DNA from 3 places in the Streptomyces sp. NBC_00289 genome. Region 2 is predicted to be linked to each of the others. Evidence: riboswitches for the same ligand, from Rfam matches in the RefSeq annotation. Region 2 holds a riboswitch; each other region holds the start of a gene.

Evidence for each region. A riboswitch is a leader RNA that binds a small molecule or an ion and turns the genes downstream of it on or off. The one in region 2 is predicted to bind cyclic di-AMP.
Region 1: linked by a shared signal. The riboswitch ahead of OG985_RS20280 (transglycosylase SLT domain-containing protein) and the one ahead of OG985_RS14230 (M23 family metallopeptidase) in region 2 are both predicted to bind cyclic di-AMP.
Region 3: linked by a shared signal. The riboswitch ahead of OG985_RS10640 (peptidoglycan DD-metalloendopeptidase family protein) and the one ahead of OG985_RS14230 (M23 family metallopeptidase) in region 2 are both predicted to bind cyclic di-AMP.

What each region holds. Positions count from the first base shown of each region.
Region 1 covers NZ_CP108046.1:4,472,534-4,482,738, forward strand. Annotated here, with positions in the region: gene OG985_RS20265 (ABC transporter ATP-binding protein) at 1-951, opposite strand, end outside; gene OG985_RS20270 (outer membrane lipoprotein carrier protein LolA) at 997-2,220, opposite strand; gene OG985_RS20275 (polyprenyl synthetase family protein) at 2,520-3,530, opposite strand; cyclic di-AMP (ydaO/yuaA leader) riboswitch at 4,507-4,675, shown strand; gene OG985_RS20280 (transglycosylase SLT domain-containing protein) at 4,679-5,161, shown strand; gene OG985_RS20285 (HAD family hydrolase) at 5,251-6,084, opposite strand; gene OG985_RS20290 (LacI family DNA-binding transcriptional regulator) at 6,225-7,253, opposite strand; gene OG985_RS20295 (carbohydrate ABC transporter permease) at 7,288-8,175, opposite strand; gene OG985_RS20300 (carbohydrate ABC transporter permease) at 8,172-9,167, opposite strand; gene OG985_RS20305 (ABC transporter substrate-binding protein) at 9,164-10,205, opposite strand, start outside.
Region 2 covers NZ_CP108046.1:3,095,577-3,105,781, forward strand. Annotated here, with positions in the region: gene OG985_RS14205 (alkaline phosphatase family protein) at 1-517, opposite strand, end outside; gene OG985_RS14210 (DUF5998 family protein) at 517-1,113, opposite strand; gene OG985_RS14215 (GNAT family N-acetyltransferase) at 1,237-4,281, opposite strand; gene OG985_RS14220 (HPr family phosphocarrier protein) at 4,458-4,739, shown strand; gene OG985_RS14225 (GntR family transcriptional regulator) at 4,955-5,650, opposite strand; gene OG985_RS14230 (M23 family metallopeptidase) at 5,904-6,668, opposite strand; cyclic di-AMP (ydaO/yuaA leader) riboswitch at 6,682-6,847, opposite strand; gene OG985_RS14235 (M16 family metallopeptidase) at 7,050-8,438, opposite strand; gene OG985_RS14240 (M16 family metallopeptidase) at 8,435-9,787, opposite strand; gene OG985_RS14245 (DNA topoisomerase (ATP-hydrolyzing) subunit A) at 10,079-10,205, shown strand, end outside.
Region 3 covers NZ_CP108046.1:2,231,265-2,241,469, reverse strand. Annotated here, with positions in the region: gene dxs (1-deoxy-D-xylulose-5-phosphate synthase) at 1-813, shown strand, start outside; gene OG985_RS10665 (aspartate aminotransferase family protein) at 810-2,195, shown strand; gene OG985_RS10660 (helix-turn-helix domain-containing protein) at 2,263-2,892, shown strand; gene OG985_RS10655 (DUF6126 family protein) at 2,889-3,014, shown strand; gene OG985_RS10650 (tyrosine-protein phosphatase) at 3,061-3,858, opposite strand; gene OG985_RS10645 (alpha-galactosidase) at 4,028-6,097, shown strand; cyclic di-AMP (ydaO/yuaA leader) riboswitch at 6,403-6,560, shown strand; gene OG985_RS10640 (peptidoglycan DD-metalloendopeptidase family protein) at 6,565-7,524, shown strand; gene OG985_RS10635 (DUF6250 domain-containing protein) at 7,808-8,524, shown strand; gene OG985_RS10630 (SGNH/GDSL hydrolase family protein) at 8,670-9,455, shown strand; gene OG985_RS10625 (TetR/AcrR family transcriptional regulator) at 9,761-10,205, opposite strand, start outside.

The sequences.
Region 1 (10,205 bases), 1.4 Mb from region 2:
CCCCGTCAGCGCGACGAACGCGTCCTCCAGTGAGGCCCGTTCGATCCCGAAGCCGCGGACGCGGACACCGGCCGACACCAGCGCGGCGTTCAGGTCGGCGGGGTCGCCGTCAGGGGGGTCGGCGGTCACGCGGTCGTCGCCGACGACGACGTCCGCGGCGCCGTGTTCCTTCAGCACCCGAGCCGCGTCCCCCGCGTCCGGCGTCGTCACGACCAGCCGGCCGCGGGTTCCCGCCGCCAGGTCCGCGACGGCGCCCTGGGTGATCAGCCGGCCACGGGTCATCACCGCAGCGTGCGTACACACCTGCTCGATCTCGTCGAGCAGGTGCGAGGAGAGGAAGACGGTCGTGCCGTCCGAGGCCAACTCCCGGATCAGGGAGCGGATTTCCCGCATGCCCTGCGGGTCGAGGCCGTTGGTCGGCTCGTCGAGCACGAGGAGTTTTCGCGGCTGGAGCAGCGCGGCCGCGAGGCCCAGTCGCTGTTTCATGCCCAGCGAGTACGCCTTCGCCTTCTTGCCCGCGGCCGCCCCGAGGCCCACCCGCTCCAGGGCCGAGGCGACGCGGGCGCGCCGGGTGCGTGGGTCGGCGGTCGGGTCTGCGGCGTCGTAGCGCAGCAGGTTGTCGCGGCCGGAGAGGAAGCCGTAGAGGGCCGGGCCCTCGATGAGCGCGCCGACGTGGGGCAGCACGGTGCGGGTGGAGCGGGGCATCGGGCGGCCCAGGACGCGGGCCGTGCCGGAGGTCGGTTCGATCAGGCCCATCAGCATGCGGATGGTGGTGGTCTTGCCCGAGCCGTTGGGACCGAGGAAGCCGAAGACGCTGCCCGCCGGGACGGTCAGGTCGAGACCGTCGACGGCGAGCTGCCCGCCGCGGTAGCGCTTGGTGAGCGCGCGGGTGGCGATCACGCTGTCACCCGCGCCCTCGGTGCCCGGCTCCGTGACGGACGGTTCGTCCATCGGCTCCCTCGTTTCGTCGTACGCCTCCGGTGGGTGCGTACGTCCTTACTTCCCGGCGTTGGCCGCCTTGACCAGGGTGTCCTTGGACACGGCGCCGACGTAGAGCTTGCCGTCGTCCGTGGCCAGGGCGTTGATCAGGCGGGTGGAGAAGACGGTGCCCGAGCCGAACTTGCCGGTGACGTGGTCGCCGAGCGAGCCGAGGAAGCCGCCGAGGTCACCGCCGCCGGAGGAGCCCGTCGGCAGTCCTTCGCCGCCCGTCTCGAAGGTGGCGACGGAGTTCCAGCCCTTCCCGATGACCTTCAGGCCGTCGAGACCCTCCCCCTTGGTGACGTCGCCCTCGGACTTCCGGTACCGCGGGGCGTGCTCGGTCCCGCCGTCGGAGCCCGCGCCGTCCTCGGTGACCTTGGCACCCTTGGGCGGGGTGAAGTCGAAGGTGGAAGCGGCCGGCCGGGCGAAGCTGACCTGTGTGAAGCCGGCGTCGATCACGGCCGCGCCACCGCTGGACGGGGTGAGCGTGAACTTCAGCGGCAGCCCGGTCTTCGCGTCCACGGCCACGCTGATCGCGCCGACGGTGGACCCGGCCTGCTTGGGCTTGATGACCAGCCGGTACGCGTCCCGGCCGGCGATCTGCGCGGTGCCGTCGACGGCCACGGAGGTGGTGTCGTCGACCGACTTGAGGGCCTCTTCGGTGAGGTCCTTGGGGGTCGCGGGGACGTCCTCCCGCTTCCGCTGCGCCTCCGCGCCGCCGGGCTCGGTGGCGTGGTAGACCTCGTTGGACTTGCTGTCGTAGCCCCAGACGTCCTTGCCGTCGTGGATCACGCTGTACTCGGCGGCGTTCTCCAGGAGCGAGAGCTTCTGCCGGTCCGGGCCGTCGGCCGCGACGCGCAGGGTGTGCGTGCCGGTGGCGAGTTCCATCAGCTTCGACGACGGGTCCGCGGACGAACCGCCGTCACCCTGCTGCGTGGCGCCGGACAGCAGCCCGCTCTCCAGACCACCGAGGTCGGGCAGTCCCAGATCCGTGGTGATCTTCACCGTGCCGGACAGCTGCTGTACGTCCGAGGCGGCGATCTTCTCGATGAGTTGCTGTGCGCTGATCTTCGGCAGGCTGGGGTCGCCGGAGTCGGCGAGCGCGGGCACGAGCCCGATGGTCGCCGCCGCCACCCCCACCACGGTGACCGGCACGATGTACCGCGCGGCCCTTCGCCGACCCACGCGCAGGTCGTCGGCCTCCCCGGCGTTCGTGCTGTCCTCGGATTCGTACGGTGCCATGTGTGCCTTACCTCCGTCGTCGGCGGCGGCTCTCCGTTGCTCGTCTCGTCCTCGCACTCGTCCCACCCTGAGCCGCCATTCTCACCCGAATCGGTGAGGAGTGGTGATTTCCGTGATGTCCATCTGACCAAATCGGCCGCAGTGAAGCGTCAACCCTCGGAATCAACTCCGCGTACGCCTGGGGTATGACGCGAGAGGGCGGTGCCTGCTCCGACCCGTAGGGGTAGGAGCAGGCACCGCCCTCTTCTCACTCAGGTGGCGCCGGCGGATCAGCGTCGCGCGGACACGCGTGGCAGGGTCTAGCCCGCCCGGTGGACCACCGCGTCGCACAGCTCCACGAGCGCCGCCTTCGCGTCGCACTCCCGCAGCGGGGCCAGGGCCGACCGGGCCTCCTCGGTGTAGCGCACCGTGTCCCGGCGCGCCTGCTCCAGCGCGGGGTGCGACCGGAGCCCGGCCAGCGCCTCGGCGAGCCGGTCGTCGTCGGTCAGGTCGGAGTCGAGGAGCTCACACAGGGCGAGGTCCTCGGCGAGGCCCAGCCGGGCCGCCCGCTCACGCAGCCGCAGCACCGGCATGGTGGGGATGCCCTCGCGCAGGTCCGTGCCCGGGGTCTTGCCGGACTCGTGGGAGTCGGAGGCGATGTCCAGCACGTCGTCCGCCAGCTGGAAGGCGACGCCGAGCCGCTCCCCGTACTGGGTCAGCACGTCCACGACCGTCTCGTCGGCGCCCGACATCATCGCGCCGAACCGGCAGGACACGGCCACCAGGGAGCCCGTCTTGCCGCCCAGGACGTCGAGGTAGTGCTCGACCGGGTCGCGCCCGTCCGTCGGTCCCGCCGTCTCCAGGATCTGGCCGGTCACCAGGCGCTCGAACGCCTCCGCCTGGACACGGACCGCCTCCGGCCCGAGATCGGCCAGGATGTGCGAGGCGCGGGCGAACAGGAAGTCGCCGGTGAGGACCGCGACCGAGTTGCCCCAGCGGGCGTTCGCGCTGGGCACCCCGCGCCGTACCGCGGCCTCGTCCATCACGTCGTCGTGGTACAGCGTCGCCAGGTGGGTCAGCTCCACCACCACCGCCGACGGCACGATCCCCGGCGCGTACGGGTCACCGAACTGCGCGGCGAGCATCACGAGCAGCGGCCGGAACCGCTTGCCACCCGCGCGCACCAGGTGCTGGGCGGCCTCCGTGATGAAGGGGACCTCACTCTTGGTGGCTTCGAGCAGACCCTCCTCGACGGCCGTCATCCCGGCCTGGACATCGGCTTCCAGAGCCTGGTCCCGCACGCTCAGCCCGAACGGCCCGACGACGGTCACGAGGGGTCTCCTGTCTGCTGGTGTCCACTGGCGGTTACACGGTTTGTCGATAGGTCGCTGCGCTCACTCAAGTCAGCGTATCCGGTCACCTTTCGATCACCGATAGCGCCCACGGTTCCAGGCCAGGCGGTATGGGATCACGACCGGAATGTTTTTGATCACTAGATAAGGACGGATACCTGTCGGCTTAGCTGGATGTACTGGCATATGCCCCGAATCTTAGGCCGCCGCCGAGCCCGCCGGCCTGCGCGTCCGGGAACGTTTGTGACTCCTTGACATGCAGTATCCCCACGCCCCTTCCGCACCACGAGACGACCCACGGGCTTCTGCGTGTCCCGCTCCGGACGCGCGCCGCGCTTGCCGCCCTCCACGGGCCTCCGGTGCCGCCGCCTCCTCCACCTCCCTCATGTCGGATACCCCGGTCCGCCCGAACCGCGCACCGCGACGGGCGGCGCCTTTACGCCGACCGGTCCACCCCTCCGCCTGATCGCGCTCGCGACCGCGATCGCGGCCGCCCGAAGATCACCGGCCTGCCGTGCCGGGCCGGGCGCCGCCCCCCGACGCGCCCCGCCCGCCCGACCAAGCCGCCTCCGCTTCCACAGCCACAGCCAAAGCCGCGGCCCCGCCGGGCCGCCTCACGGAGAGCCGCGAGGCACCCCTCCGGTAAGTGGATTTCACCGACGGCCGGTTGACTACGAGTTGGCCCTATTGCCCGAATTGCCACTCTTGTTCACGCCCGTGAGTTGGGTCACGCACGCCCTCGTCCCCCCAGCCCCTCCCCGTCACCCCTTTCACCTTTCCCCGAAAGCGAGTTGAGGATTGGCATCCGCAAAGGATCAAGTGCCCCATACGCCTCAGACCAAGGTCAACGGCGTCATAAGCGAATACGGCACTTGTTCCGGACATGTGCTCTCGCATACGTTCCCGGCCTGTCGGGCGGACGCCTAATCCTGCCGCCGCCCGAACCGAGACTCATCGACGAAAGACACCGCACGGCAGGAGCGGGGGACCCAGGTAAGTCGCCGTACCGGACGTTCCAGGACGAACCGGTACGGCTGGGGGTGAAGCCACGTCCGTAAGGGCGCGGCCGGGCAGCTCCCGCCCGAACCCGACAGCTCACCTCGCAGGCGCCGGAGAGGAAAACAGTCATGCCCGCTGCCGCTCAGCACCGACGCACCAGAACCGCCCGCCTCGTCCGCAAGCTCGCCGTCATCGGCACCGGAGCCGCCGTACTGGCACTCCCCGTCATCGGCGCGAGCACCGCCTCCGCGGCGACCCCGACGGTCACCACCGCCTCCTCGCTGGGGTACGCCAACAACCTCGACGGCTGGATCCGGGCCTCCCTGACCGTCATGTCGCAGCACGGCATTCCGGGGTCGTACAACGGCATCTACCGCAACGTCATCCGCGAGTCGTCGGGCAACCCCTACGCCATCAACCTGTGGGACTCCAACGCGGCCGCGGGCATCCCGTCCAAGGGCCTGCTGCAGGTCATCGACCCGACCTTCCGGGCGTACCACGTCGCCGGCACCTCCTGGGACTCGTACGACCCGGTAGCGAACATCACGGCCGCCTGCAACTACGCGGCCGCGCGCTACGGTTCGATCGACAACGTCTTCGGGGCGTACTAGAAGGCCCGGAGTCCGGTACGCCACCCGCGGGTGTCACGGCAACGGCGTTGGGGCGCCGGGGCCACCGACATCCCGGCCCGATCGGCGGATCAGGCCGGCCGCCAGGCGCTCCGGGGCCCGGGGAAGAGACGTTCGAGGACGACGGCGATGCCGTCGTCCTCGTTCGACGTGGTGATCTCGTCCGCCACGGACTTGAGTTCGGGGTGGGCGTTGGCCATCGCCACGCCGTGGGCCGCCCAGTCGAACATGGGGATGTCGTTGGGCATGTCGCCGAAGGCGATGGTCCGGTCCGGACCGAGGCCCAGGTACTCGGCGGCCAGGGCGAGTCCGGTGGCCTTGGTGATGCCGCATGGCTGGAGTTCGACGGTGCCGGGTCCGGACATGGTGACCGTCGCCAGGGAGCCGACCACCGAACGCGCCGTCGCCGCCAACTCGTCGTCGCTCAGGTCGGGGTGGCGCAGCAGCACCTTGCTGATGGGCTCGCACCACAGGTCGTCACGCCGCTCGACCCGGAGGGCCGGGAGGGTCGGGTGCGGCATCAGGTAGCCGGGCTCGATGAGCGTGAGGCCGTCGACACCGTCCTGGTCGACCGCCGCGTACACCTGCCCCACCTCGGCCTCGATCTTGCCGAGCGCGGTCTCGGCCAGCTCCCGGTCCAGGGTGACGGACCACAGCAGACGGTCCGCGCCGGTGTCGTACACCTGCGCGCCCTGCCCGCACACCGCGAGCCCCGTGCTGCCCAGGTCGTCGAGCAGCGGCCGCACCCTGGGCGCCGGGCGGCCCGTCACGACCAGATGCCGGGCGCCGGCCGCTGCCACGCGCGCGAGCGCGGCGAGCGAGCGTTCGGAGAGGGTGTCGTCGCCGCGGAGCAGGGTTCCGTCCAGGTCGGTGGCGATCAGTGAATACGCGGTGGGAGCGGCCATGATCAGAGAATACGGATGGAACGCCCCGGCGACTCGACGCGAACCGGACGGCTACTGGTTTCACATCTGTTGACAGCTGTTCCGGTTACTCGTTGTCGGTTACGGGTCGTCGGTTGCCGGGAGTTGAGCGGTTCGGCGCCCTACGCCGAGTCCCGCACCACCAGTTCCGTGGGCAGGATCACTCCCGCCGTGTCCTCGCCGGCGATCTGGGCGAGCAGCATGCGGACCATCTCGGCGCTGATGCGGTCGTAGGGCTGGCGCATGGTGGTGAGCGCCGGGGTGACGGCGGTGGCCGCGGCCGAGTCGTCGAAGCCGCCGACAGCGATGTCATCGGGGACGGAACGCCCGGCCTGCTGGAGGGTGTTGACGACTCCCTGGGCCATGAGGTCGGAGGCGACGAACACCGCGTCCATGTCGGGGGCGCGGGCCAGCAGCAGCCGGGCCGCCTCCTCGCCACCGGTGCGGCGGTAGTCGCCCTCCGCCACCAGCGCCTCGTCGTAGGGCAGTCCCGCCTCGGCGAGCACCTCGCGGTAGCCGGCCAGGCGGTCGGTGCCGCCGGGGGTGTCGAGCGGGCCGGTGATCATGCCGACGCGGCGGCGGCCGACGGAGAGGAGGTGGCGGACCATCTCCCGGGCGCCGTCGCGGTCGTCGGCGGCCACGTAGCTGACCTTGGAGCCGAGGCCGAGCGGCTTGCCGCAGGCCACCAACGGGATGCCGGCGTCGCGCAGTTCGGCGGCGACCGGGTCACCGCTGTGGCTGGACACCAGCAGGACACCGTCGACGTGGCCGGAGGTGATGTAGCGGGTCAGCCGGCGGCGGTCGTCCCTGGAGGAGGCCAGCATCAGCAGCAGCGGGACGTCGTGCCGGGCGAGGTGTTCGGTGCAGCCGCGCAGCAGCACGTTGAAGTTGGGGTCCTCGAAGAACTTCTCCTGCGGCTCGGTGAGGAGGAAGGCCACCGAGTCCGAGCGTCCGGTGCTCAGGCTGCGGGCGTGCCGGTTGACGACGTACCCCGTCTTCCTGATGGCGGCCTCCACCGCCCGGCCCGCGGCGGGCGAGACGTAGTGGCCGCCGTTCAGGAAGCGGGAGACGGTGCCCCGCGACACGCCCGCCTCCCGCGCCACGTCGTGGATGGTGGGCGGTCGGCGGCGTCCGTTGGCGCTGGTGGTCATGGTCCTCGTTCGTGACGGTGGAGTGGTCAGTGCCTCAGGCCTTGACCGAGCCGCTCAGCAGGTCCAGGGACCAGAACCGCTGGATCACCAGGAAGAGCGCGATCAGCGGGATGATCGCCAGCAGACATCCGGTGATGACCAGGGTGTAGAGGGCGGGCTGCGAGGCGCCCTGTGCGAGCAGGGTGTAGAGCCCGAGGGTGAGCGGGAACTTGGTGTCGTCGGCCAGCATCACGTACGGCAGCAGGAAGTTGTTCCAGATGGCGACGAACTGGAAGAGGAACACCGTGATCAGGCCCGGCATCATCATCGGTACGGCGATCCGCGAGAAGATCCGCCACTCGCTCGCGCCGTCCATGCGGGCGGCTTCGAGGAGTTCGGCGGGTACCGCGGCGGCCGCGTAGATGCGGACCAGGTAGACGCCGTACGGGGAGAGGATGGACGGCAGCAGCATCGACCAGTACGAGTCGGCCATGCCCATCTTCGACAGCAGCAGGTACTGCGGGACGGTCAGCACGATGCTGGGCACCAGGACGCCGGCCAGGATCAGCTTGAAGATGAACTCCCGCCCCCGGAAGGCGAACCGGCCGAGCGCGTAGCCGCCGCCGGCGGAGACCGCGGCGGACAGCAGGGCGCCGAAGCCCGCGTAGAGGGCGGAGTTGCCCATCCACGTCCAGTAGATGCCGTCCCGGTAGGCGGTCAGCTCGCTCAGGTTGTCGAAGAAGCCGGTGCCGGGCGCGAAGGTGAAGGTGGAGAACAGCTCCGACCGGTCCTTGGTCGCGGCCATCACCACCCAGGCGATGGGGACCAGGCAGTACAGCGCGCCGAGGATCAGCACGAGGGTGGGGACCCAGGCCGTGCGCCGTGCTCGGCTTTTCACGGGAAGTTCGCCGGCGGTGTCGGCGGTGAGGGTGAGGGGGGTCATGCCCGGTCCTCCCGGGTGTAGCGGTCGGAGACGCGCAGCAGGGTGAAGGAGATGAGGTAGGTGGCCAGGGCCAGGACCACCGCGGTGGCGGAGGCACCGTAGATGTCGGACTTCAGGAAGGCGCTGTCGTAGATGGCCATCAGCGGGCTCCAGGTGGTGGAGAGGCCGTTGGTCAGCGGCTTGAGCGCCATCGGCTCGGTGAAGACCTGAAGGGTGGCGATCACCGAGAAGAAGAAGGTCAGCACCAGGGAGGGCATGACGATCGGGATCTTGATCCGCAGCGCGATCTTGAGGTCGGACGCGCCGTCGATCCGCGCCGCCTCGTAGATGTCCGGCGGGATCGCCCGGAGCGCGGTGTAGATGACGATCATGTTGAAGCCGGTGCCGCCCCAGACCGCGATGTTCGCGAAGGAGAGGTACAGGTTGCCGCCGTCGAACAGGTCCGGCTGCGGCAGGCCGAACCTGTTCAGCAGGTAGTAGAAGGGGCTGACGTCCGGGAGGTACAGGAAGCCCCACATGAGGGCGGCGATGATGCCGGGCACCGCGTACGGCAGGAAGATCATCAGCCGTGCGAAGGAGGCGCTGCGCGCCTTCGGGGTGTCGAGCATCAGCGCGAACAGCAGCGCCAGCCCGAGCATCGTCGGGATGACGATGAGGCCGTAGCCGAAGGCGCGCAGCACGCTGTGGCCGAACTCGGAGTCCTGGAGCACGTCGGTGTAGTTGCCGAAGCCGTTCCAGACCTGTTCGCGGGCGCCCTTGCCGAGTCCGATGCCCTTGACCCGGACCTTGTGGAGGCTGAGCCAGATCGCGTATCCGATGGGGACGACGGTGAAGGCGGCGAACAGGACCAGGGTCGGTGTCAGGAACCAGTACGGTGCGCTGCGGCCACGGCGGCGGGGGCGGCTGGGGCGGACGGGCTTGGCGGTGCCGGTGCCGTCCGCCAAGGGCCCGACCGTGATGCGGTCGGAGCCCTTGAGCGGAGCGCTGGTCATGCCTCGGTCACCTCGAAGCCCTGCTTCTTCATGTCGTCGAAGGTCTTCGACTGCATGGTGCTGAGGGCAGAGGTGAACTGGGCCTCCTTCTTCGCCTTGGTGGCCTTGCCGAAGCCGTCGTTGAAGGCGGTGTAGGCGGTCTGGACGTTCGGGCCCCAGGCGGCGGTGGCCGTGGTGGCGGCGATCTCCGCGGCCGTCGTGTAGAAGTCCTTCTGGTTCGGGAAGAACGCGGGCGTGGTGAGCACGTCGCCCGACTGGCCCTTCGTGGCCGCCGGGTAGATGCCGACCTCCTTGACCAGGGCGGCCAGCGCCTCCGGGTCGGTGTTGATCCAGTGGGCGAACTTCGCCGCGGCCTCGGCGTGCTCGGAGTCGGTGGAGACACCGGTGGAGGAGCCGCCCCAGCTGCCGGTGACGTTCTCGCCCGACTTCCACTGCGGCAGCGGGGCCATCCGCCACTTGCCCTCGGTGTCGGGGGCGGAGGAGACCAGCACGCCGGGCGCCCACACGGCGGAGACCCAGGCGATGTGGGTGCCCTTGTTCAGGGCGTTGTTCCAGGCCGGGGTGTACATCGGCTGGTTGTCGAGGACGCCCTCCTGGACCAGGCCGCCCCAGAACTCGGCGACCTTCCGGCTGGCCGCGTCGTCGATGCCGACCGTCCACTTGCCGCTGCCGTCGACCGTCCACCACCTGGCGCCGGCCTGCTGGGTGAGGCCCGCGAACAGACCCGGGTCGTTGGAGGAGAAGGTGGTCAGGTAGGCGTCCGGGAGGGCCTTCCTGGCGGCGCGCGCGGTCTCCGCGAACTCCGTCCAGGTCTTCGGGACGGACAGGCCGTGCTTCTTGAAGAGGTCCTCGCGGTAGTAGAACATCAGCGGCCCGGAGTCCTGCGGGACGCCGTAGACCGCGTCGGTGCCGAGGGTGACCATGTCCCACAGACCCTCGGCGAAGTCGCCCTTGGCGTCGGCGACGTACTTCGATATGTCGGCGAGCACGTCGTTGGAGACCAGGGTCGGCAGCGACTGGTACTCGGCCTGGATCAGG
Region 2 (10,205 bases):
GCGAGGACACCTGGGCGGCGTGCACACCGGCCGCGTCGGCCAGCTGGAAGACGGTGGGGTACGGCTGCCAGGCGCCGGGTGACGTCCACGGCTGCCAGCGCAGCTGGTTCATCAGCGCGCCGGTCTCCGGGTTGCGCACGGTGTACCCGGGCAGACCGTGGGCGCCGGGGGGCAGGCCGGTGCCGACGGAGGCGAGGGAGGTCGCGGTGGTCGCCGGGTAGCCGGTGGTCAGGGGGCGCCCGGTGTTTCCGCGCGAGCTGCCGAGGAGCGAGGTCATGAAGGGGGCCTCGTCCGGATGGGCCCGCAGCTGCTCCCAGCCGAGGCCGTCGATCAGGAAGACGCAGTTCCGGTCGGTGGGGGTCAGCTCGGTGATCGAGGCGGTCATCCCCGGTACGGCCATGCCCGCGGCCAGCGTGGGCAGCAGGTCCGCGAGCGAACCGGAGCCGTACTCCGGGACGGGCGCGGAGTCGACGGCGAGGGGTTCCGGGAGCGGGCCCCAGGCGGTGGGCTGCGCCATCAGCGGGTGACGTCCGCGGTCGCTTCGGAGATGGCCTGGGCGAAGGTGAGCGCCTGGCGCACCGTCTCCGGGCCGTCCCCTGCCTCGCTGACCCGCAGGCTGAGGTCGTCGGCCGTCGAGCTGCCCGTGTAGCCGTGATCGGCCTCGCAGTTGGGGTCACCGCAGGCGGCCGGCTCGAGGTCGATGCGGGAGACGGCGCCCCAGCCGATGGTCAGCACGATCTCGCGGGGCAGCGTGCCCGGCGCGTAGGACTCCGGGTTGGCGACCACGCGGCTGACCACGACCGACGAAATCCGGCCGATCTTCACCGACTCCGTGGACGTGGTGGCATACGGCGTCGGGGAGGTGCTGTCCGCGGCCTGCTCGTCGGTGTGGCTGACGATGAAGCGGTTGCCGGTGAGGACGAGCACGGTCACGTGCCGGCGCACCTCGTTCTGGTCGAACGTCGTCTCCTGGTGGACCAGGTACGACCGGACGGGCTCGCCGCCCACGGCGGCCTCCACCGCCTCGGCCACGAGGGCCGGGTAGTAGCCGCTGCGCTCGATCGCCGCACGCAGCCCCTGGGTCGTCGTACTGGTCTTGGCCATGACGTCCATCCTACGGTGGCGCACTGACTGCGAGGCACCGCTCCGTACACAGGAAACGTCGCTCGGTGGATCGTGTGGACGGTCACTCGGCGGGCGCTCGGCGGATCGGTCAGCGGTCTTGCGGCGGTTCGATCAGTAGACCGGAAGTGTGCGTGGGCCCAGGTCGTCGCGGGCGGGCGGCGGCGCCAGGCGCACGGAGGCGCCGAGCACGCTCAGGCCGCGTGGGGCGACGACGACCGGCTCCAGGGTGACCGCGACGACCTCCGGGTGGTCGTCGACCAGCCGCGACACCCGCAGCAGCAGCTCCTCCAGCGCGGGGGTGTCGACCGGCGTCGAGCCGCGCCAGCCGAACAGGAGCGGGGCCGTCCGGATCGACCGCACCAGCGAGGTGGCCTCCCGGTCGGTGACCGGAACCAGCCGGTGCGCCATGTCCCCGAGCAGCTGGGAGGCGGCGCCGGCGAGCCCGAACGACAGCACCGCTCCGGCCGCCGGGTCGATGACGGCCCGTACCACCGTGTCCACCCCGCGCGGGGCCATCCCCTGGACGACCGGACGCAGCTCCTCCGGTGTCCCGAACAACTCGGTCAACTCGGCGTAGGCGCGGCGCAGTTGCTCCTCGTCCGCGAGGTCGAGGCGTACGCCGCCCAGGTCGGCGCGGTGGCGCAGATGCGGGGCGGTGGCCTTGAGGGCCACCGGATAGCCGAGGGCGCGGGCGGCTTCGGCGGCGCCCTCGGGGGTCGGCGCGGGCAGGGCGCGGTGCACCTGGACGCCGTAGGTGCCGAGCAGGTCGCAGGTCTCCTCGGGGCCGAGGGTGAGCCCCTGCCCGCGCGCGAGCAGCCCGCCGATCAGCTCGGCGGCGCCCTTCTCGTCGATGTCCTCGTACTCCGGCACCCGGCCGGGCTCGGCGGCCTCCCGCCGCCACTGCGCGTACCGCACGGCTTCGGCGAGTGCCCTGACCGCGCGTTCGGCGGCGGGGTAGGCCGGGATGAGGCGGGAGCAGGATCGGGAGGCGTCCTCTTGTACGGTTGCCGTCGCGGCTTGCACGGGTGCCGTCGCGGCTTGCACGGGTGATGTCGCGGCTTGCACGGGTGCCTTCGGAGCTTGCACGGGTGCCGTTCCCCCGGCGGGGGGCCGCGCGGCTCGCGCGGGTGTCGTTCCCACGGCGGGGGGCCGCGCGGCTCCCGCGGGTGTCGTTCCCCCGGCGGGCGGTGGTTCCGTGGGACGGCGGATGGCCTGCTGCTCGGCGGGGGCCGAGGGTGGACGCGGAGCAGGGGTACCGCCCGGCGCGCCGGGGGCCGCCGTACCCGCCTGCGGTGCGGTGCTCGCCGCGGCCGACAGCGCCTCGGCGAGGCCGCCGAGTTCGACATGGACCACCAGCACCGGCTTCCCGGGCACCTCGTCGGCGGCCGCCCGCAGGGCCTCGGCCAGGGCGGCGTCCCCTGCGGACCCCTCCCCGACCGCCGGAATCGCCGTCACGGCCACCGCGTCGCACGCGTCGTCGGCCAGCGCGCGCGACAACGCCGACCGGAAGTCGCCCGGGGACGCGCCCGTCGTCAGGTCCAGCGGGGTCAACGGCCGCAGACCCTCGGAGAGACACGCGTCGTACGTCAGCAGCCCCAGCGACTCGGAGTTCCCGAGGATCGCCACCCTCGGCCCCTTGGGCAGCGGCTGCCGTGCCAGCAGCAGTCCCGTGTCCACCAGTTCCGTGATCGTCTCCACACGGATCACCCCGGCCTGCCGGAGCAGCGCGGAGACCGTCGTGTGCGGCAGCCGCGTCGCGCGGACGGCGTGCCCCTGCGGGGCGGATCCGGCTCCCTGCACCACGACCAGCGGTTTCGCCGCCGCCGTCCGCCGTGCGAGGCGCGTGAACTTGCGGGGATTGCCGATGGACTCCAGGTACATGAGGGCGACATCGGTGTCCGGGTCGTCGTACCAGTACTGGAGTACGTCGTTGCCGGAGACGTCGGCCCGGTTGCCGGAGGACACGAAGGTGGACACGCCGGTGTTCCCGGTGACACCGCCCCCGCGCCGGTGCAGCCGGGACAGCAACGCGATACCGATGGCCCCGGACTGCGCGAACAGTCCGATCCGCCCAGGCCGCGGCATCTCGGGAGCCAGGGACGCGTTCAGCCGTGTCTCCGGGGACGTGTTGATGATCCCGAAGGCGTTCGGCCCGATGATCCGCATGCCGTACGCGCGTGCGTGCCGGACGAGTTCGCGCTGGCGCTCACGCCCCTCGGGGCCGCTCTCGGCGTATCCGGCGGAGAGCACGACGAGTCCCTGCACCCCGTGCGCGCCGCATTCGGCGACGGCCTCGGGCACGTGCTCGGCCGGCACCGCGAGGACCACGACGTCGACAGGTCCGTCGATGTCGCCCACCGAGCGGTACGCGGGGACCCCGTCGATCTCCTTCTGCTCCTCGGGGAAGGCCTTGTTCACGGCGTACAGGCTGCCGGTGAACCCGGCGTCCCTGATGTTGTCGAGAACGCTCCGGCCCACTCCACCGGGGGCGCGACCGGTCCCGACGACGGCGACGGAGCCGGGCGCCAGCAGCCGGCGGACCGACCGTGCCTCGGCGCGCTGCTCCCGCGCGCGTTGCACGGCGAGCGAGCGGTCGGTGGGTTCGAGGTCGAACTCCAGGTGGACGACACCGTCCTCGAAGCTGCGCTTCTGGGTGTACCCGGCGTCCGTGAAGACCTTGATCATCTTGGTGTTGGCGGGCAGCACTTCGGCGGTGAAGCGGCGGATGCCGCGTTCGCGCGCCACGGCCGCGACATGCTCGAGGAGGGTGGAGGCGACGCCGCGACCCTGGTGGGCGTCCTGCACCAGGAAGGCGACCTCGGCCTCGTCGGCGGGAGCCGAGGCGGCCATGCCATCGGCCCCGATGCGGTCGTAGCGTACGGTGGCGATGAACTCGCCGCCGATGGTGGCCGCGAGTCCCACCCGGTCCACGAAGTCGTGGTGCGTGAAGCGGTGGACGTCCTTGGCGGACAGGCGAGGGTAGGGCGCGAAGAAGCGGTAGTACTTCGACTCGTCCGAGACCTGCTCGTAGAAGCTGACCAGGCGATCGGCGTCATCAACGGTGATGGGCCGGATGCGCGCGGTACCGCCGTCGCGCAGCACCACGTCGGCTTCCCAGTGAGCGGGATACTCGTGCCGGTCCGGCGAGGTCTGCATGGGCCCCAGAGTACGGCTCGCGTACGACAACGGCGCGAGGCAGTCTGTGGAGGACGTACGTCGGACCGAGGCCGCGGTCCGACGTCGCCGAGGAGCGGGACAACGCCCGCTCCGGGCATGCTTCACGATATGGGAAACTGGTCTAGACAACCCTGAGTACTGAAGGGCAGCATCACATGGCTGAGCGCCGCGTCAACGTCGGCTGGGCGGAGGGCCTCCACGCCCGCCCCGCCTCCATCTTCGTCCGGGCCACCACGGCCGCAGGTATCCCCGTGACGATCGCCAAGGCCGACGGCAACCCCGTCAACGCGGCCTCCATGCTGGCTGTCCTGGGCCTGGGCGCCCAGGGCGGCGAGGAGATCGTCCTCGCCTCCGACGCCGAGGGCGCGGACGCCGCGCTCGACCGCCTCGCGAAGCTGGTGGCCGAGGGTCTCGAGGAGCTCCCCGAGACCGTCTGAGCGCCTCCGCACCACACCGCGCAGCCGCGTCGGCCTTTCCGGTCGACGCGGCCGCGCTGTTTTTACGGGCCGCCGGATGTATTTACCGCGGGCATAGGCGAAATCGCCACCGCGGACATGCGAATGGCGCGAGCGCGGAATTCACCGGCACGCGAGAAAACGGGCAGCGGAAATATCGACCGCCGAATAGCACCTCTTTGTATACGGCGCCTGTGTTAATGCCGCAGGCCCGACATGTTTACGGGAGGTTGCGAGTTCCTCACACGGTCCGGGCGGTCAGCGCCCCCTCCGAAACGCAACCGGTGCGCGGCCGTCGCCCGCTCCGTGTGCAGCGCCGTGACCGCCCGCGCGCGCTCACTGTCACCGCGCGCCACGGCGTCCACGATCGCGCCGTGCTCCGCCCAGGAGTCCACCGGGTCGGCGGGCGCGTCCACCAGGAACATCCAGGCGATCTTGTGGCGCAACTGGGTCAGCATCGAAGTCATCGCCGGGCTGCCGGAGGCCTGGGCGAGCGTCTCGTGGAACCAGCCGCCCAGGGAGCGCAGGTCCTCGCTGTTGCCCCGCCTGGCCCGCTCCTGGCCCAGCCGCACCAGGCCGCGCAGCACCTTGAGGTGGGCCTCGGTACGCCGCTGGGCGGCGCGTGAGGCGCCGAGCGGCTCCAGGAGCATGCGCATCTCGAGGAGGTCGGCGCCCTCCTGCTCGGTGGGCTCCGCGACGCACGCGCCCGCGTGCCGCCGGGTCACCACGAAGCCCTCGGCCTCCAGCGTGCGCAGGGCTTCGCGGACGGGGACGCGGGAGACGCCGTAGCGACGGGCGAGCAGTTCCTCGGTGAGGCGGCTGCCGCGCTCGTAGACACCCGCGACGATGTCGTCCCGGATCGCCGTGCACACCGAGTGCGCCGGAATACGCATGACCGACCTCCGCCTTAATCCCCGTGAAACGTCGACGATTGACGTGTGTTCAGTGACTCTATTGCAATGAGCGGGAATTTCCGACGGCGGACCGGAATCCATGGATATTTTTTGGACAGTGGGGGGTCTGAAACGCCGAAAACCCCGGCTGGAGAGCCGGGGCTTCGGGAAGTGCGGCCTGCCGTCAGACCTTCACGGCGGGCGGGGCCGGAATGCTCGGCGGACGGCGGTCCGACCTGCGCGGCGGCGCGTGTCAGACGCTCACGCCGTGCGAGCGCAGGTAGGCGAGCGGATCGATGTCCGAGCCGTACTCGGCGGTCGTACGGGCCTCGAAGTGCAGGTGCGGGCCGGTGACGTTGCCGGTCGAGCCGGAGAGGCCGATCTGCTGGCCGGGAGTGACCGTCTGGCCCACCGAGACGCCGATGGACGACAGGTGGCCGTACTGGGTGTACGTCCCGTCGTGCATCTTGATCACGATGTTGTTGCCGTAGGAGCCGCCCCAGCCGGCCTCGACGACCGTGCCGGAACCGACCGCGTGCACGGACGTGCCGCTCGCGGCGTGGAAGTCGATGCCGGTGTGGCTGCCGGAGGACCACAGTCCGCTGCTGGCCTGGTAGCCGGTGGAGACGTAGGAGCCGGTGACGGGGAGCACGAAGGTGTTGAGACGCTTGCGCTCGGCTTCGCGAGCGGCACGCGCCTTGGCCTCGCGGGCCTTCTCCGCCGCGGCGGCGGCCTCCCTGCGCGCGGCCGCCTCGGCGGCCTCCCTGCGCGCGGTGTCCTCGGCGGCCTGCTCCTGGGCCACTGCCTGAGCGTCGATCTTGGCGGCGAGCGTGTCGCCGATGGTGATGACCGGGGTGAGGCCGGTCTGCTCGACGGAGGGCTCCGCGGCGAGCGCCGGAGCGGCGAGGGTGCCGACGACACCGGTGGTGGCGAGCGCGGCGACGCCCGCCGCGCGGACGGTGGTGCGGTGCACTCGGCTGGGACGGCGGTGCTTCCCGGTGGCGCGGGTGAACGCCATGTGGTGGCTGTTCCTTTCCTTCCTTCTCGCCTACCGGGTTAGCTGACGGGTTCGGAGCAGGAAGGTCTCCTACGGACCCCCTCGCTGGCGCGCGGGCGTCCGATTCACCCCAGGGACTCTCGATGTGGGTCCCCGGCTCCCCTGGCTCGCGCCGTACGGGGACTCGGCGATGACTGCCCGGTGCCGCGGATGCGGCGCGGTGCCTGACGGACAGCCGGCATGACGCTAAACGGGGCCGCTTTCAATCCTCAAACGGATCAGGCTTTTTGTAGCGCACGCCACAGGGCAGACAGGCAACCTCTCCCTCAATTCGGACATACGGAGGCCCTGATGACTCCTCAGTCACCAGGGCCTCACAGGCGCGTCCGGCCGCCCGGTGCCCTACTCGGCGGAGACCACGGTGACTTCGCCGATGCCGAGGGCTTCCACGGGCTCCTTGATCTGAGCCGCGTCACCGACGAGGACGATGACCAGACGGTCCACCGGGAAGGCGCTCACGACCGCCGCGGTGGCCTCCACGGTGCCGGTCGCGGCGAGCTGCTGATACAGCGTCGCCTGGTAGTCGTCGGGCAGGTGCTGCTCGACCTGGTCGGCCAGCGTGCCCGCCACGGCCGCCGCGGTCTCGTACTTCAGCGGCGCCACACCGACCAGGTTCTGCACGGCGACATCGCGCTCCGCGTCCGTGAGCCCGCCCTCGGCCAGGGTACGGAGCACCGCCCACAGGTCCGCCAGGGCGGGACCCGTGTTCGGGGTGTCCACGGAGCCGCTGATGGCGAGCATCGCGGCGCCCGTGCCGTCCGGCGTGGACCGCAGGACCTGCCCGAACGCCCGCACGCCGTAGGTGTAGCCCTTCTCCTCGCGCAGGACGCGGTCCAGGCGGGAGGTGAGGGTGCCACCGAGGCAGTACGTGCCGAGCACCCGCGCGGGCCACACGCGGTCGTGCCGGTCGGGGCCGACGCGGCCGATGAGCAGCTGCGTCTGGACGGCACCGGGGCGGTCCACGATGACGACCCGGCCGGTGTCGTCGGCGGTCACGGGCGGCACGGGCCGCGGCTCGGCCGTGGAGCCGGTCCAGACGCCGAGGGTCTCGCCGAGCAGTGCGTCGAGGTCGACGCCGGTGAGGTCACCGACGACCACGGCGGTCGCGGTGGCCGGCCGGACGTGCTTCTCGTAGAAGGCGCGTACGGCCGCGGAGTCGATCGCGGTGACCGTCTCCTCGGAGCCCTGGCGCGGGCGCGACATGCGCAAGGTCGCCGGGAACAGCTCCTTGGAGAGCTCCTTGGCGGCGCGGCGGGACGGGTTGGCCAGCTCGTGCGGGATCTCGTCGAGCCGGTTGCGGACGAGGCGTTCGACCTCGCTGTCCGCGAACGCGGGTGCCCTGAGGGCGTCGGCGAGCAGGTCCAGCGCCTTGGGCAGACGGGAGACCGGTACTTCGAGGCTCAGGCGGACGCCGGGGTGGTCGGCGTGCGCGTCGAGGGTGGCGCCGCTGCGCTCCAGCTCGGCGGCGAACTCCTCGGCGGAGAGCTTGTCGGTGCCTTCCGAGAAGGCCCGGGCCATGATCGTGGCCACACCGTCGAGCCCGGCCGGCTCGGCCTCCAGGGGCGCGTCCAGGAGCACCTCGACGGCGACGACCTGCTGGCCGGGGCGGTGGCAGCGCAGGACGGTCAGGCCGTTGTCGAGCGTCCCGCGCTCGGGAGCCGGGAACGCCCACGGCCGCGCCTCGCCGGCCTGCGGCTGGGGGTGGAAGTCCATCGTGGCGAGCTCGGTCACTTGGCCGCCTCCTCGTTCTCGTCCTCGTCGGCGGGGTTCTCGGTGCCCTCGGTGGGCTCGTAGACCAGCACGGCCCGGTTGTCGGGGCGCAGCCGGGCCTTGGCGACCTCCTGGACCTCCTCGGCCGTCACGTCCAGCACGCGCTGGACGGCGGTGAGGGCGAGCTGCGGGTCACCGAACAGGACGGCGTAGCGGCACAGTTCGTCGGCGCGGCCCGCGACCGTACCGAGCCGGTCCAGCCACTCGCGCTCCAACTGGGCCTGGGCGCGCTCCATTTCCTCGGCTGTGGGGCCCTCCTCGGCGAACCGGGCGAGCTCCTCGTCGATGGCGGTCTCGATGACCGGCACCTCGACGTCACCGGAGGTCTTCACGTCCAGCCAGCCCAGGGAGGGCGCACCCGCCAGCCGCAGCAGGCCGAAGCCGGCCGCCACGGCCGTACGGTCGCGTCGTACGAGCCGGTTGTAGAGGCGGGAGGACTCGCCGCCGCCGAGGACGGTCAGCGCCAGGTCGGCCGCGTCGCACGCGCGCGTGCCGTCGTTCGGCAGCCGGTAGGCGGCCATCAGCGCGCGCGCCGGGACCTCCTCCTCGACGACCTCGCGCAGCTGCTCGCCGATGATCTCGGGCAGCGTGCCGTCGCGCGGGGCGGGCTTTCCGTCGTGGGCGTCGATGGAACCGAAGTACTTCTCGATCCAGGCGAGCGTCTGCTCCGGGTCGATGTCGCCGACCACCGACAGAACGGCGTTGTTCGGTGCGTAGTAGGTACGGAAGAACGCGCGGGCGTCCTCCAGGGTGGCCGCGTCCAGGTCGGCCATGGAGCCGATCGGCGTGTGGTGGTAGGGGTGGCCCTCCGGGTAGGCGAGAGCGGTGAGCTTCTCGAACGCCGTTCCGTAGGGGACGTTGTCGTAGCGCTGGCGGCGCTCGTTCTTCACGACGTCCCGCTGGTTCTCCATGGACTCGTCGTCCAGGGCCGCCAGCAGGGAGCCCATACGGTCGGCCTCCAGCCAGAGGGCGAGCTCCAGCTGGTGGGTGGGCATGGTCTCGAAGTAGTTGGTGCGCTCGAAGCTGGTGGTGCCGTTGAGCGAGCCGCCCGCGCCCTGGACGAGCTCGAAGTGGCCGTTGCCCTTCACCTGGCCGGAGCCCTGGAACATCAAGTGCTCGAAAAGGTGAGCCAGACCGGTACGGCTCTTGACCTCGTGGCGCGAGCCGACGTCGTACCAGAGGCACACCGCCGCGACCGGGGTCAGGTGGTCCTCGGAGAGCACCACGCGCAGGCCGTTGGCCAGGCGGTGCTCTGTCGCTGTCAGGCCGCCGGAGCCTGCCTGCGCTGTGGCCGTGTGACCCATGGGCATGTCGTCCCTTCGATCGCGGACGCGGTCGTCGAATACCGCGTTTTTCCTGCTGTCCTGCCACTGTATGCAAGCGTGGGGAGGGTCGGCGAAGTTCCCGGGCGACGTACGCCGACAGCGGATCGCGTAGCCTGCGGGCAGTCGTGCCGCACGCGGCACCTGTTCCGAAGAGAGCGGCACCTGTGAACGCCGGGCCGAGGGGCCGACGTCGGGTCCTGGTCCGCGTTGTCAGTGCCGCGGTCCACAATGGTCCGCGTCAGATCCCGTTCACGCTTGAGCAAGGAGCCGGCAGCGATGGCCCGCCGCAGCACGAAGACCCCGCCGCCCGACGACTCGTACGAGGAGAAGATCCTCGACATCGACGTCGTCGACGAGATGCAGGGCTCCTTCCTCGAGTACGCGTACTCGGTCATCTACTCCC
Region 3 (10,205 bases), 860 kb from region 2:
ACCGGTGGACTGCACCCGGTCGTGGCCGTCTACGCCACCTTCCTCAACCGCGCCTTCGACCAGCTGCTGATGGACGTGGCGCTGCACCGCTGCGGTGTCACCTTCGTCCTGGACCGCGCCGGGGTCACGGGGGTCGACGGACCCTCCCACAACGGCATGTGGGACATGTCGATCCTCCAGGTCGTGCCGGGGCTCAGAATCGCCGCGCCGCGCGACGCCGACCAGCTGCGGGCGCAGCTGCGGGAGGCGGTCGCCGTCGACGACGCGCCCACGCTGGTCCGCTTCCCGAAGGAGTCGGTGGGACCCCGGATCCCGGCGGTCGACCAGGTCGGGGGCATGGACGTCCTGCACCGCTCCGCCGGGCGGCCGCAGGTCCTGCTGGTCGCCGTCGGTGTGATGGCGCCGGTGTGCCTCCAGGCCGCCGACCTGCTGGAGGCCCGCGGCATCACCTGCACGGTCGTCGACCCCCGCTGGGTCAAACCCGTCGACCCGGCGCTTCCGGGCCTGGCCTCGGCACACCGCCTGGTCGCCGTCGTGGAGGACAACAGCCGCGCGGCCGGGGTCGGCGCGGCGGTGGCGCTGGCGCTGGGCGACGCCGAGGTCGACGTACCGGTGCGGCGGTTCGGCATCCCGGAGCAGTTCCTCGCGCACGCCAAGCGCGGGGAGGTGCTCGCCGACATCGGCCTCACCCCCGTCGAGGTGGCCGGCCGGATCAGCGCGAGCCTGGCCGTCAGGGAGCGGGCCGGGGGCGGCCAGCACAGTCCCGCCGGCGTGCCGGTCACCGTCGTGCCAGTCAAGGAGAAGGCCGAATGACCAAGGAGTTCGACCTCGGCGCGCTGCTGGCCGAACGCGGGGCCGAGCGCTACGAGCTGCACAGCAAGTACCTCAACCACCAGCTCCCGCGCATGCTGCACACGATCGGCTTCGACAAGGTCTACGAGCGGGCCGAGGGCGCCCACTTCTGGGACGCCGACGGCAACGACTACCTGGACATGCTCGCCGGGTTCGGCGTGATGGGGCTGGGGCGCCACCACCCCGTCGTCCGCCAGGCGCTGCACGACGTCCTCGACGCCCAGCTCGCCGACCTCACCCGCTTCGACTGCCAGCCGCTGCCCGGGCTGCTGGCCGAGAAGCTCCTCACGCACAGCCCGCACCTGGACCGGGTGTTCTTCGGCAACAGCGGTACGGAGGCGGTCGAGACCGCGCTGAAGTTCGCCCGGTACGCCACCGGCAGGCCCCGGATCCTGTACTGCGACCACGCCTTCCACGGCCTGACGACCGGCTCGCTCTCGGTCAACGGCGAGGACGGCTTCCGGGACGGCTTCGCCCCGCTGCTGCCCGACACGGCCGTGCCGCTCGGCGATCTCGACGCCCTGGCGCGGGAGTTGAAGAAGGGCGACGTGGCCGCCCTGGTCGTCGAGCCGATCCAGGGCAAGGGCGTGCACGAGGCGCCGCCCGGATACCTGCGCGCCGCCCAGGAGCTGCTGCGCCGGCACAAGGCCCTGCTCATCGCGGACGAGGTGCAGACGGGTCTGGGCCGGACCGGCGACTTCTACGCCTATCAGCGCGAGGAGGGCGTCGAACCGGACCTGGTGTGCGTGGCCAAGGCGCTCTCAGGCGGCTATGTGCCGGTCGGGGCCACCCTCGGCAAGGACTGGATCTTCAAGAAGGTCTACTCGTCGATGGACCGGGTCCTGGTCCACTCGGCGAGTTTCGGGTCCAACGCGCAGGCCATGGCGGCGGGCCTGGCCGTGCTGTCCGTCATGGAGAACGAGCAGATCGTCGCGAACGCCCGCACCACCGGCGACCTGCTCAGGTCCCGGCTCGCGGCGCTGACCGACACGTACGAGCTGCTCGCCGACGTCCGCGGCCGGGGCCTGATGATCGGCATCGAGTTCGGCCGACCCAGGTCGCTGAAGCTGCGCGGCCGCTGGACGATGCTGCAGGCTGCCCGCAAGGGGCTGTTCGCGCAGATGGTCGTCGTGCCGCTGCTGCAGCGGCACCGGATCCTGACCCAGGTCTCCGGCGACCACCTGGAGGTGATCAAGCTGATCCCGCCGCTGGTCGTCGACGAGCGGGATGTCGACCGGTTCGTCGACGCGTTCACGGCCGTGATGGACGACGCGCACAGCGGCGGCGGGCTGATGTGGGACTTCAGCCGGACGCTCGTCAAGCAGGCGGTCGCGAACCGGTAGGACGGAGGCTTTTGCCTTTGGGGCAAAAAATTTGCCGCAGAGGCAAACCTGCGGCTCAATGGAGTGCATGAGCTCTCCGGAAGCCGAGAACCAGCTGCCGGCCGGAACGGTCGCCGACCTTCCCGCCGTCGCCCCGCAGCTCCGCTCGCTGCGCCGCCGGGCCTCCCTCACCCTGGAGGCCGCGGCCCGCACCGCCGGTCTGTCGCCCGCCCACCTCTCCCGGCTGGAGACGGGGCAGCGGCAGCCCTCGCTGCCGATGCTGCTGGCGCTCGCCCGTATCTACGGTACGACGGTCTCGGAACTTCTCGGCGAGACGCTCGCCGAACGGGACGCCGTCGTGCGCGGAGCCGACATGGAGCCCACCGAGGCGGGCGGCTGGACCTACTGGCCGGCCGGCGCCCCGGGGCGGGGCATGCAGGCCCTGCGGGTGCACGTCCCCCACGGCTCCCAGGGCGACATCGTGCGCGTACACCCCGGCGAGGAGTGGCTCCACGTCCTGCGGGGCCGGCTGCGGCTGCGCCTGGGGGACGCCACGCACCGGCTCGACGCGGGGGACAGCGCGCACTTCGACTCGCTGACCCCGCACCGCATCGCCGCCGTCGACCCGGACGGGGTCGACCTGCTGTTCGTCCACACCCTGCTGCAGAGCCCCACAGCCGCGCTGTGCCTGGGCCCCATCACTGGAGAGACATCATGAGCGAACGCAACATCGAGGAGAAGTTCCCCCGCGCCCTGTGGGTGCGCCTGATCATCTACATCGCGGTGGGACACGTCTTCGCCGCCTTCCTCTACCTGCTGTTCGAGGTGGGCGCGAAGTAACCGCGGCCTGCCGCACCGGGGCGGGGCGGCCTCGGTGGCGGGCGGCTCAGTCGAGCAGTCGCTCCCGCAGGCGTTCCCGGATCTCCGGGGTGATCCCCAGCCCCTGCTCCAGGTAGGCGTCGACGCCGCCCCAGGTCTCCTCGATGGTGTCGAAGGCCGCCGCCAGATACTCGGCGCGCGCGTCGAACAGGGGACTGAGCAGTTCCATGACCTCGGGGGAGTACGCCGAGGAAGAGCTGCCGCTGCGGCGCACCTTGTAGCGGCGGTGCCGGGCGTTGGACTTCAGGTAGTCGGCCACGATGGCCTCGCGCTCCACGCCCAGGGCGAGCAGCGTCACCGCCACGGACAGTCCCGCGCGGTCCTTGCCGGCCGCGCAGTGCATCAGGGCCGGGACGCTGTCCTCGGCCAGCGCGCGCAGAACCAGTGAGTGCACGGCGGTGCGCTCCTTGACGATCTTGCGGTAGGACCTGATCATCCGGCCCGCGCCCTTGCCGTCGTCGAGGATCGCGCGCAGTTCGTCGATCTCGCCGTCGCGGACCATCTTCCAGAACTCGGAGCCGTCGGCCGGGTCGCTCAGCGGCAGGTTCACATTGCGCACACCCCGCAGTTCGACGTCGGGGCCCTCGAGCCTCTGGTCGGCCGCGTTGCGGAAGTCGAAGATCGTGTGCAGGCCCAGGGTGTCGAGGAACGCGGCGTCCTCCGGCGTCGCGTGCGCGAGGTGACCGCTGCGGAACAGCACTCCGTGTCGCACCCGGCGACCGTCCACCGTCGGCAGTCCGCCCACGTCACGGAAGTTGCGCACACCGGCCAGCTCGGGCTCGGTGGACGGGACCTGCTGCGTCACGGGGCTCCTCCCGGTCGGTCCCGCCGACGCGGCTCATCGGCGGGCTCCCCGACGACCATACGACATGCGTTCCTGGGGCAATCAGTTGTCCACAGGCGTTGCCTCACAGGCCCATGGCCGATGATGATGTTGATCCTTGAGCGCACCTGTCCGTATCTGTGAGGGCCCGATGCTGGAAATCGCCGAAAACGGCCGTACGTGGCTTCTGTCCGGGCCGGCCAGCAGTTACGCCGTCCATCTGACCGAGACCGACGAACTGCTGCACCTGCACTGGGGTTCGCGGATCGCGCTCGCCGACGCCGAGGCCCTGGCCGTCCGTCCGCTGCCCGACTACTGGCCCTTCGAGTCCCCGCTCGACGGACGCGAGGAGTACCCGGTCGAGGGCGGCCCCCGTTTCACGCGCCCCGCGCTGTCCGTGCGCACGGACGAGCGGCGCGGCACCGAGTGGACCTTCGAACGGTACGAGGTCGAGGGCGACGAGCTGCGGCTCCGCTTCCGGGACGCGGGCCTCGCCGTCACCCTGCACTACCGGATGCGCGACGACGTCGTGGAGCGCCGGGTGACGCTGGACAACGACGGGCCGGCGGTCGAGCTGCTGCGCGCCGACTCCGCCACCTGGACCCTGCCCGACCGTGACGGCTGGCGCCTGTCCCAGCTGCACGGCCGCTGGGCCGCGGAGTCCCGGCTCGTACGCGGCGAGCTCACCTACGGGGAGAAGGTCATCGGCAGCCGCCGCGGCCACACCGGGCACCAGCACCTGCCCTGGGTCGCGCTCGACACCGACGCGACCGAGGAACGCGGCGAGGTCTACGGCTGCGCCCTCGGCTGGTCCGGCACCTGGCGTATCGCCGTGGCCCAACTCCCGGACGCGCGCGTGCAGATCACCGGCGGGGCCGGCTACGACGAGTCCGGGCTGCTCCGCCTGGAGACGGGCGAGTCCTTCACGACGCCCGTCTTCGCGGGCCTGTGGAGCGACGGCGGCTTCGGCGGGGCGAGCCGCGCCTGGCACGCCTATCAGCGTGCCTACGTCATCCCTGACGCCGGCCAGGACCGGCCCGTGCTCTTCAACTCCTGGGAGGCCACCGAGTTCGACATCTCCGAGGAGCAGCAGGGCACGCTCGCGCGCCGGGCCGCGGCGATCGGGGTCGAGCTGTTCGTGGTCGACGACGGCTGGTTCGGGGCCCGCACCAGCGACCGCGCCGGACTCGGCGACTGGACGCCCAACCCGGACCGGTTCGCCGCCGGGCTCACCCCCCTCGCCGACCACGTGCACGAGCTCGGCATGCAGTTCGGTATCTGGGTCGAGCCGGAGATGGTCAACCCGGACAGCGACCTCTACCGGGCCCATCCGGACTGGGTGCAGTTCCAGCCGGGACGAAAGCGGACGGAACTCCGCAATCAGCTCGTACTGAACCTCGCTCGTGAAGATGTCCAGAACTATCTCTGGGAGCAGCTCGACGGACTCCTGTCCAGCGCCCCGATCGACTACGTCAAATGGGACTTCAACCGCTGCTTCACCGACGCCGGCTGGCCCGGCGAGCCGTACCCGCAGCGGTTGTGGGTCGACCACGTGCACGCCCTGTACCGCCTGTTGGACCGGCTGCGGGCGGCCCACCCGGGAGTCGCCTTCGAGTCCTGCTCCGGTGGGGGCGGCCGGATCGACCTCGGCGTCCTCGGCCGTACCGACCAGGTGTGGACCTCCGACAACACCGACCCGCTCGACCGGCTCGCCATCCAGTACGGGTTCAGTCAGATCCACCCCGCGCGCGTGATGGCCGCCTGGGTCACCGACAGCCCCAACACGCAGCTCAACGGCCGGGTCAGCTCGCTGCGCTTCCGGTTCGTGAGCGCGATGGCGGGGGTTCTCGGGGTCGGCGGTGACCTCTCTCGGTGGACGGAGGAGGAACTCGCCGAGGCGCGGGAGTGGGTGGAGCTCTACAAGGAGATCAGGCCTCTCGTGCAGCGCGGCGAGCTGTACCGGCTCCGTCCCCCGAGCGGCGGGCTGAGCGCCGTGCAGTACGTGCTCGGGGACGAGGCCGTCGTGCTCGCCTGGCTCCAGGCGCAGAGCCACGGTGAGCCCGCACCGGCGCTCCGGCTGCGCGGACTGGACCCGACAGCGACGTACGAATGCCGCGAAACGGGCGAAGTGCACCGAGGTGCGGTGCTGTTGCATCACGGATTGCGTACGGGATTGCGCGGCGACTTCGATGCGACGCTTTTCCGTTTCCGTCGCATCTGATCTGTCTGTCCGAATTGGCGCCTTCATTCCAACTCCGTGTGGAATGTGGGCTCCTGGGGTGGCGTGCGTGAGCAGCGTCATATTCGTGACCGTGAGTCGCCCGTCATGTTCACGTAATTCGCATGCTTTTCCAGGGCGTTCGGTCAATGCGGGTGCCTTTTGTTCCACGGAGGGTGACCGGTAATTCCCCGAAATGCGCAAAGGAAACGCATGCGCGGGGAACCGCCGCTTGTTCCTTCGCGTCCCGGTCGCTTACGTTCACCACCGATCCGGACGGACGCCCAATCCTGCCACCGCCCGGAGCCCGCACACACCCACCCGTCCATGGCAGGAGCGGGGGACCCACAGGTACAACCGCCTGTTCCGGTCTCCGGAACGGCTAGGGGTAAAGCCGCGTTTCGGCGCGGCCGGGCATCTCCAGTCCGCACCCGACAGCTCACCTCGCAGGCGCCGGAGAGGAATTCGCCATGCCCGCGAAGGGTAAGCACCGCCGTCCCAAGAGCCAGCGTTTCACCCGCTCGATCGCCGTCGCCGGAACCGGCGGCGCCGCGCTCGCCCTCCCGCTTCTGGGGGCCACCGGCGCCCATGCGGCCACTCCCCAGTCGGTTGCCCAGAACGTTTCGGAAAAGGCCGCTCAGTCCGCTCCCGTCACCGGGACGAAGGCCGCCGAGAAGAAGAGCACCACCAACAACGCGGGCACGCGGACCTATTCGGTCCGGGCCGGTGACTATCTCTCGAAGATCGCCGACGAGCAGAACGTCAGCGGTGGCTGGCACCGGCTCTACCAGGACAACCGGGCGGCCGTCGGCGAGGACCCCTCGCTGATCCACCCCGGCCTGAAGCTGAGCATCGGCAAGAAGGCCGCGACGAGCACGCCGAGCACCACGAAGACCAAGTCGTCCTCGTCCTCGTCGGCCAAGTCGTCCTCCAAGTCGGCCGCGAAGTCCTCGTCGTCCGCCTCCTCCTCGTCGAACACGACGGCCGCGACCAAGGCCGCCGAGTCGACGAGCACCTCCGGCGGTGACGTCCTCCCGGTCAGCGGTGCCACCGTCGGCACGGGCTACCGCGTGGCGGGCGGTATGTGGTCCAGCGGCTACCACACCGGCGTCGACTTCGTCGTCCCGACCGGTACCTCGCTCAAGGCGGTCGGCGCGGGCACGGTCGTCTCGGCGGGCTGGGGCGGCGCCTACGGCAACCAGGTCGTCATCAAGCTGGCCGACGGCTACTACGCGCAGTACGCCCACCTGTCGCAGCTCTCCGTCTCGGCCGGCCAGGCCGTCGGCGCGGGCCAGCAGGTCGGCCTCTCCGGTGCGACCGGCAACGTGACCGGCCCGCACCTGCACTTCGAGATCCGCACCACGCCGGACTACGGCTCCGACGTCGACCCGATCGCCTACCTGCGCGCGCACGGCGTCGCCGTAGGCTGATCCCCGCACCACCCCTGCCTGACACGCTGCCGAAGGCCGGACCCCTATCCCCTGGGTCCGGCCTTCGGTGTGTGTGGCGTTCATGATCGTCGTGTTGCGGTCGTGTGGCGCGGGACCTCGGGGTGTCGACAGGAGGGACGGGGTGGGACACAGTGAACTCCGTTGCGGGCAAGCGCTTTCCGTCCGTCGGTGGAGGTCTGCCCGCGACCTCGACGGCAGCGGGGCCGGACGCGCCCCGGAGCCCTCCCGCACCACTCCCGCCCACCGAAGGAGCCGTACCCCCGTGACGACCACGCGCAGAGCCTTCGGCGCCCTGACCGCCGGCGCCGCCCTGGCCGCCCTCGCCCCGGCCGCCACCGCGAGCGCCGCGCCCCGCCACCGCCGCCTGATCGCCCACGACGACTTTCGTCACGGCCTCGGCCGGTGGGCCGTCGAACTGGAGCAGGGCGGGACCGTCACCGCCTCCCGCGGCACGCTGGACGTCGACGTGCCCGCCGGGGCGACGATCTGGTTCACGCAGCGGCTCACGGGGCCGTACGTCATCGAGTACACCGCCACGCCCGTCTCGGAGGGCGGGGTCAACGACCGGGTCTCGGACCTCAACAACTTCTGGAACGCCCTCGACGTCCGCTCGCCCGACGACCTCTTCGCCACCCCGAGGGGCGGGGCGCTCGCGGAGTACGACCACCTCAGGACGTACTACGTCGGCTACGGCGCCAACGGCAACACCACGACCCGGCTGCGCCGTTACGTCGGCGAGGCCGGCGTGCGTCCGCTGATCTACGACTACACCGAACCGCTCCTCGTGGCGAACCGGCCCCACCATGTCCGGATCGTGTCCGACGGTTCGACCGTGCGGTGGTGGAACAACGGACGGCTCGTCTTCGACTTCGCCGACCCGCAGCCGTACACGAGTGGGCACTTCGCGTTCCGGACCACCTGGAGCCACTTCCGGCTCGCCGGCTTCCGGGTGTGGCAGTCGTCGCGTCAACAGCGCTGACCAGAAGCCTATTCCTGGCTTGGTGAACACTTTACGAGTGGCTTATCTCACCGGTAGTCAACCCATTCTTACGATCGCGTAGGTCACATCCGAAGGTGAATCATGGCTCGATGTGGCAGACGATTCGAAGAGTGACAACAGATCAGTGATCGGGTCGTACGTGGCGCTGGGGGACAGCTTCACCGAGGGCGTCGGTGACCCGGGCCCCGAAGGGGCGTTCGTCGGCTGGGCCGACCGGTTCGCGGTGCTTCTCGCGGACCGGCGACCCGAGGGCGACTTCGACTACGCGAACCTCGCGGTGCGCGGCAAGCTGCTCGACCAGATCGTCGAGGACCAGCTTCCGCAGGCCGTCGAACTGGCCCCCGACCTGGTGTCGTTCAGCGCCGGCGGCAACGACATCATCCGACCCGGCACGGACCCCGACGAGGTCGCCGAGCGCTTCGAGCGGGCGATCGCCCGGCTCACCGCGGTCTCCGGCACCGTCATGGTGACGACCGGCTTCGACACCCGTGGCGTGCCCGTGCTCAGGCATCTGCGCGGCAAGATCGCCACCTACAACGGCCATGTCCGGGCCGTGGCCGACCGGTACGGCTGTCCGGTGCTCGACCTGTGGTCCCTCAAGACCATTCAGGACCGGCGGGCCTGGGACGGCGACCGCCTCCACCTGTCGCCCGAGGGACACACGCGCGTGGCACTGCGGGCCGGTCAGGTCCTCGGCCTGGAAGTCCCGGCCGACCCGGACCAGCCCTGGCCGCCGCTCCCGCACCGCGGCCCCCTCGACGTCCGACGGGACGACGTCCACTGGGCACGCGAGTACCTGGTTCCGTGGATCGGACGCCGGCTGCGCGGGGAGTCGTCGGGGGACCACGTGACCGCCAAGGGTGCGCTGTCGCCGGACGACATCAAGATGCGGATCGCCGCGGTGGCTTGAGGGCGGGGCGGGGCGGGAGCGACGGGGCGGGGCGCGGGGGCCGGTTCGGGCCGACGCCGTCCGTGGTCCGGGCCGGCACCCCCAGCCCAGGCCGGTCCATGGACCGGCCTGGGCTGGGGGTGCCGGCCAGGGCTGTCGTCCGGAGGTGTCCGGTGCTGAAGCGCGGCGGGCGCTGGCTGGGCTGGTCGTTCACCGTTGTGGTCGTTCGCTGTGCGGTCCGTTCCGGGGCGGGGCGTTTCACTGGGTCGGAGGCTCGGCGTGCCGCGGGCTCGCCGTGGCGGGCGCTGGTCGCGGCGGGCGGGCCGTCAGCGCTCCGGGCTGGTCAACGCCTCTCGCTTCAGGCCGAGTTCACGGGCCAGGGCGTCGTCCACCCACTCCTGCGCCCGCGTGCGCGACACCGCTCCCGCGTAGGACGTCATCTGTACGGCGAGGCCGTCGAGCAGGGCCGTGAGGCGCAGGGCCGTACCGGCGGGGTCCGGGCACCGGAACTCGCCCGCGGCCACGCCCTCCGCGACGACCTCGGCGATCGCCGCCTTCCACTGCCGGTCGAGGTCCCGGGTGACGTCCTGCAAGGCGGGCTCGCGCAGCGCGGCCGCCCAGCCTTCGATCCACAGCCGCCAGCCCTTGGCCTGGCCGGTCGGCGCGTACCAGCGCACGGCCGACCGCAGTCGGCGCAGCGCGGTGGTACGGCGGCCGAGAAGCTTGCGCAGGTGCGCGAGGTCGTCCTCGGCGGCGTAGGTGAACGCCGCG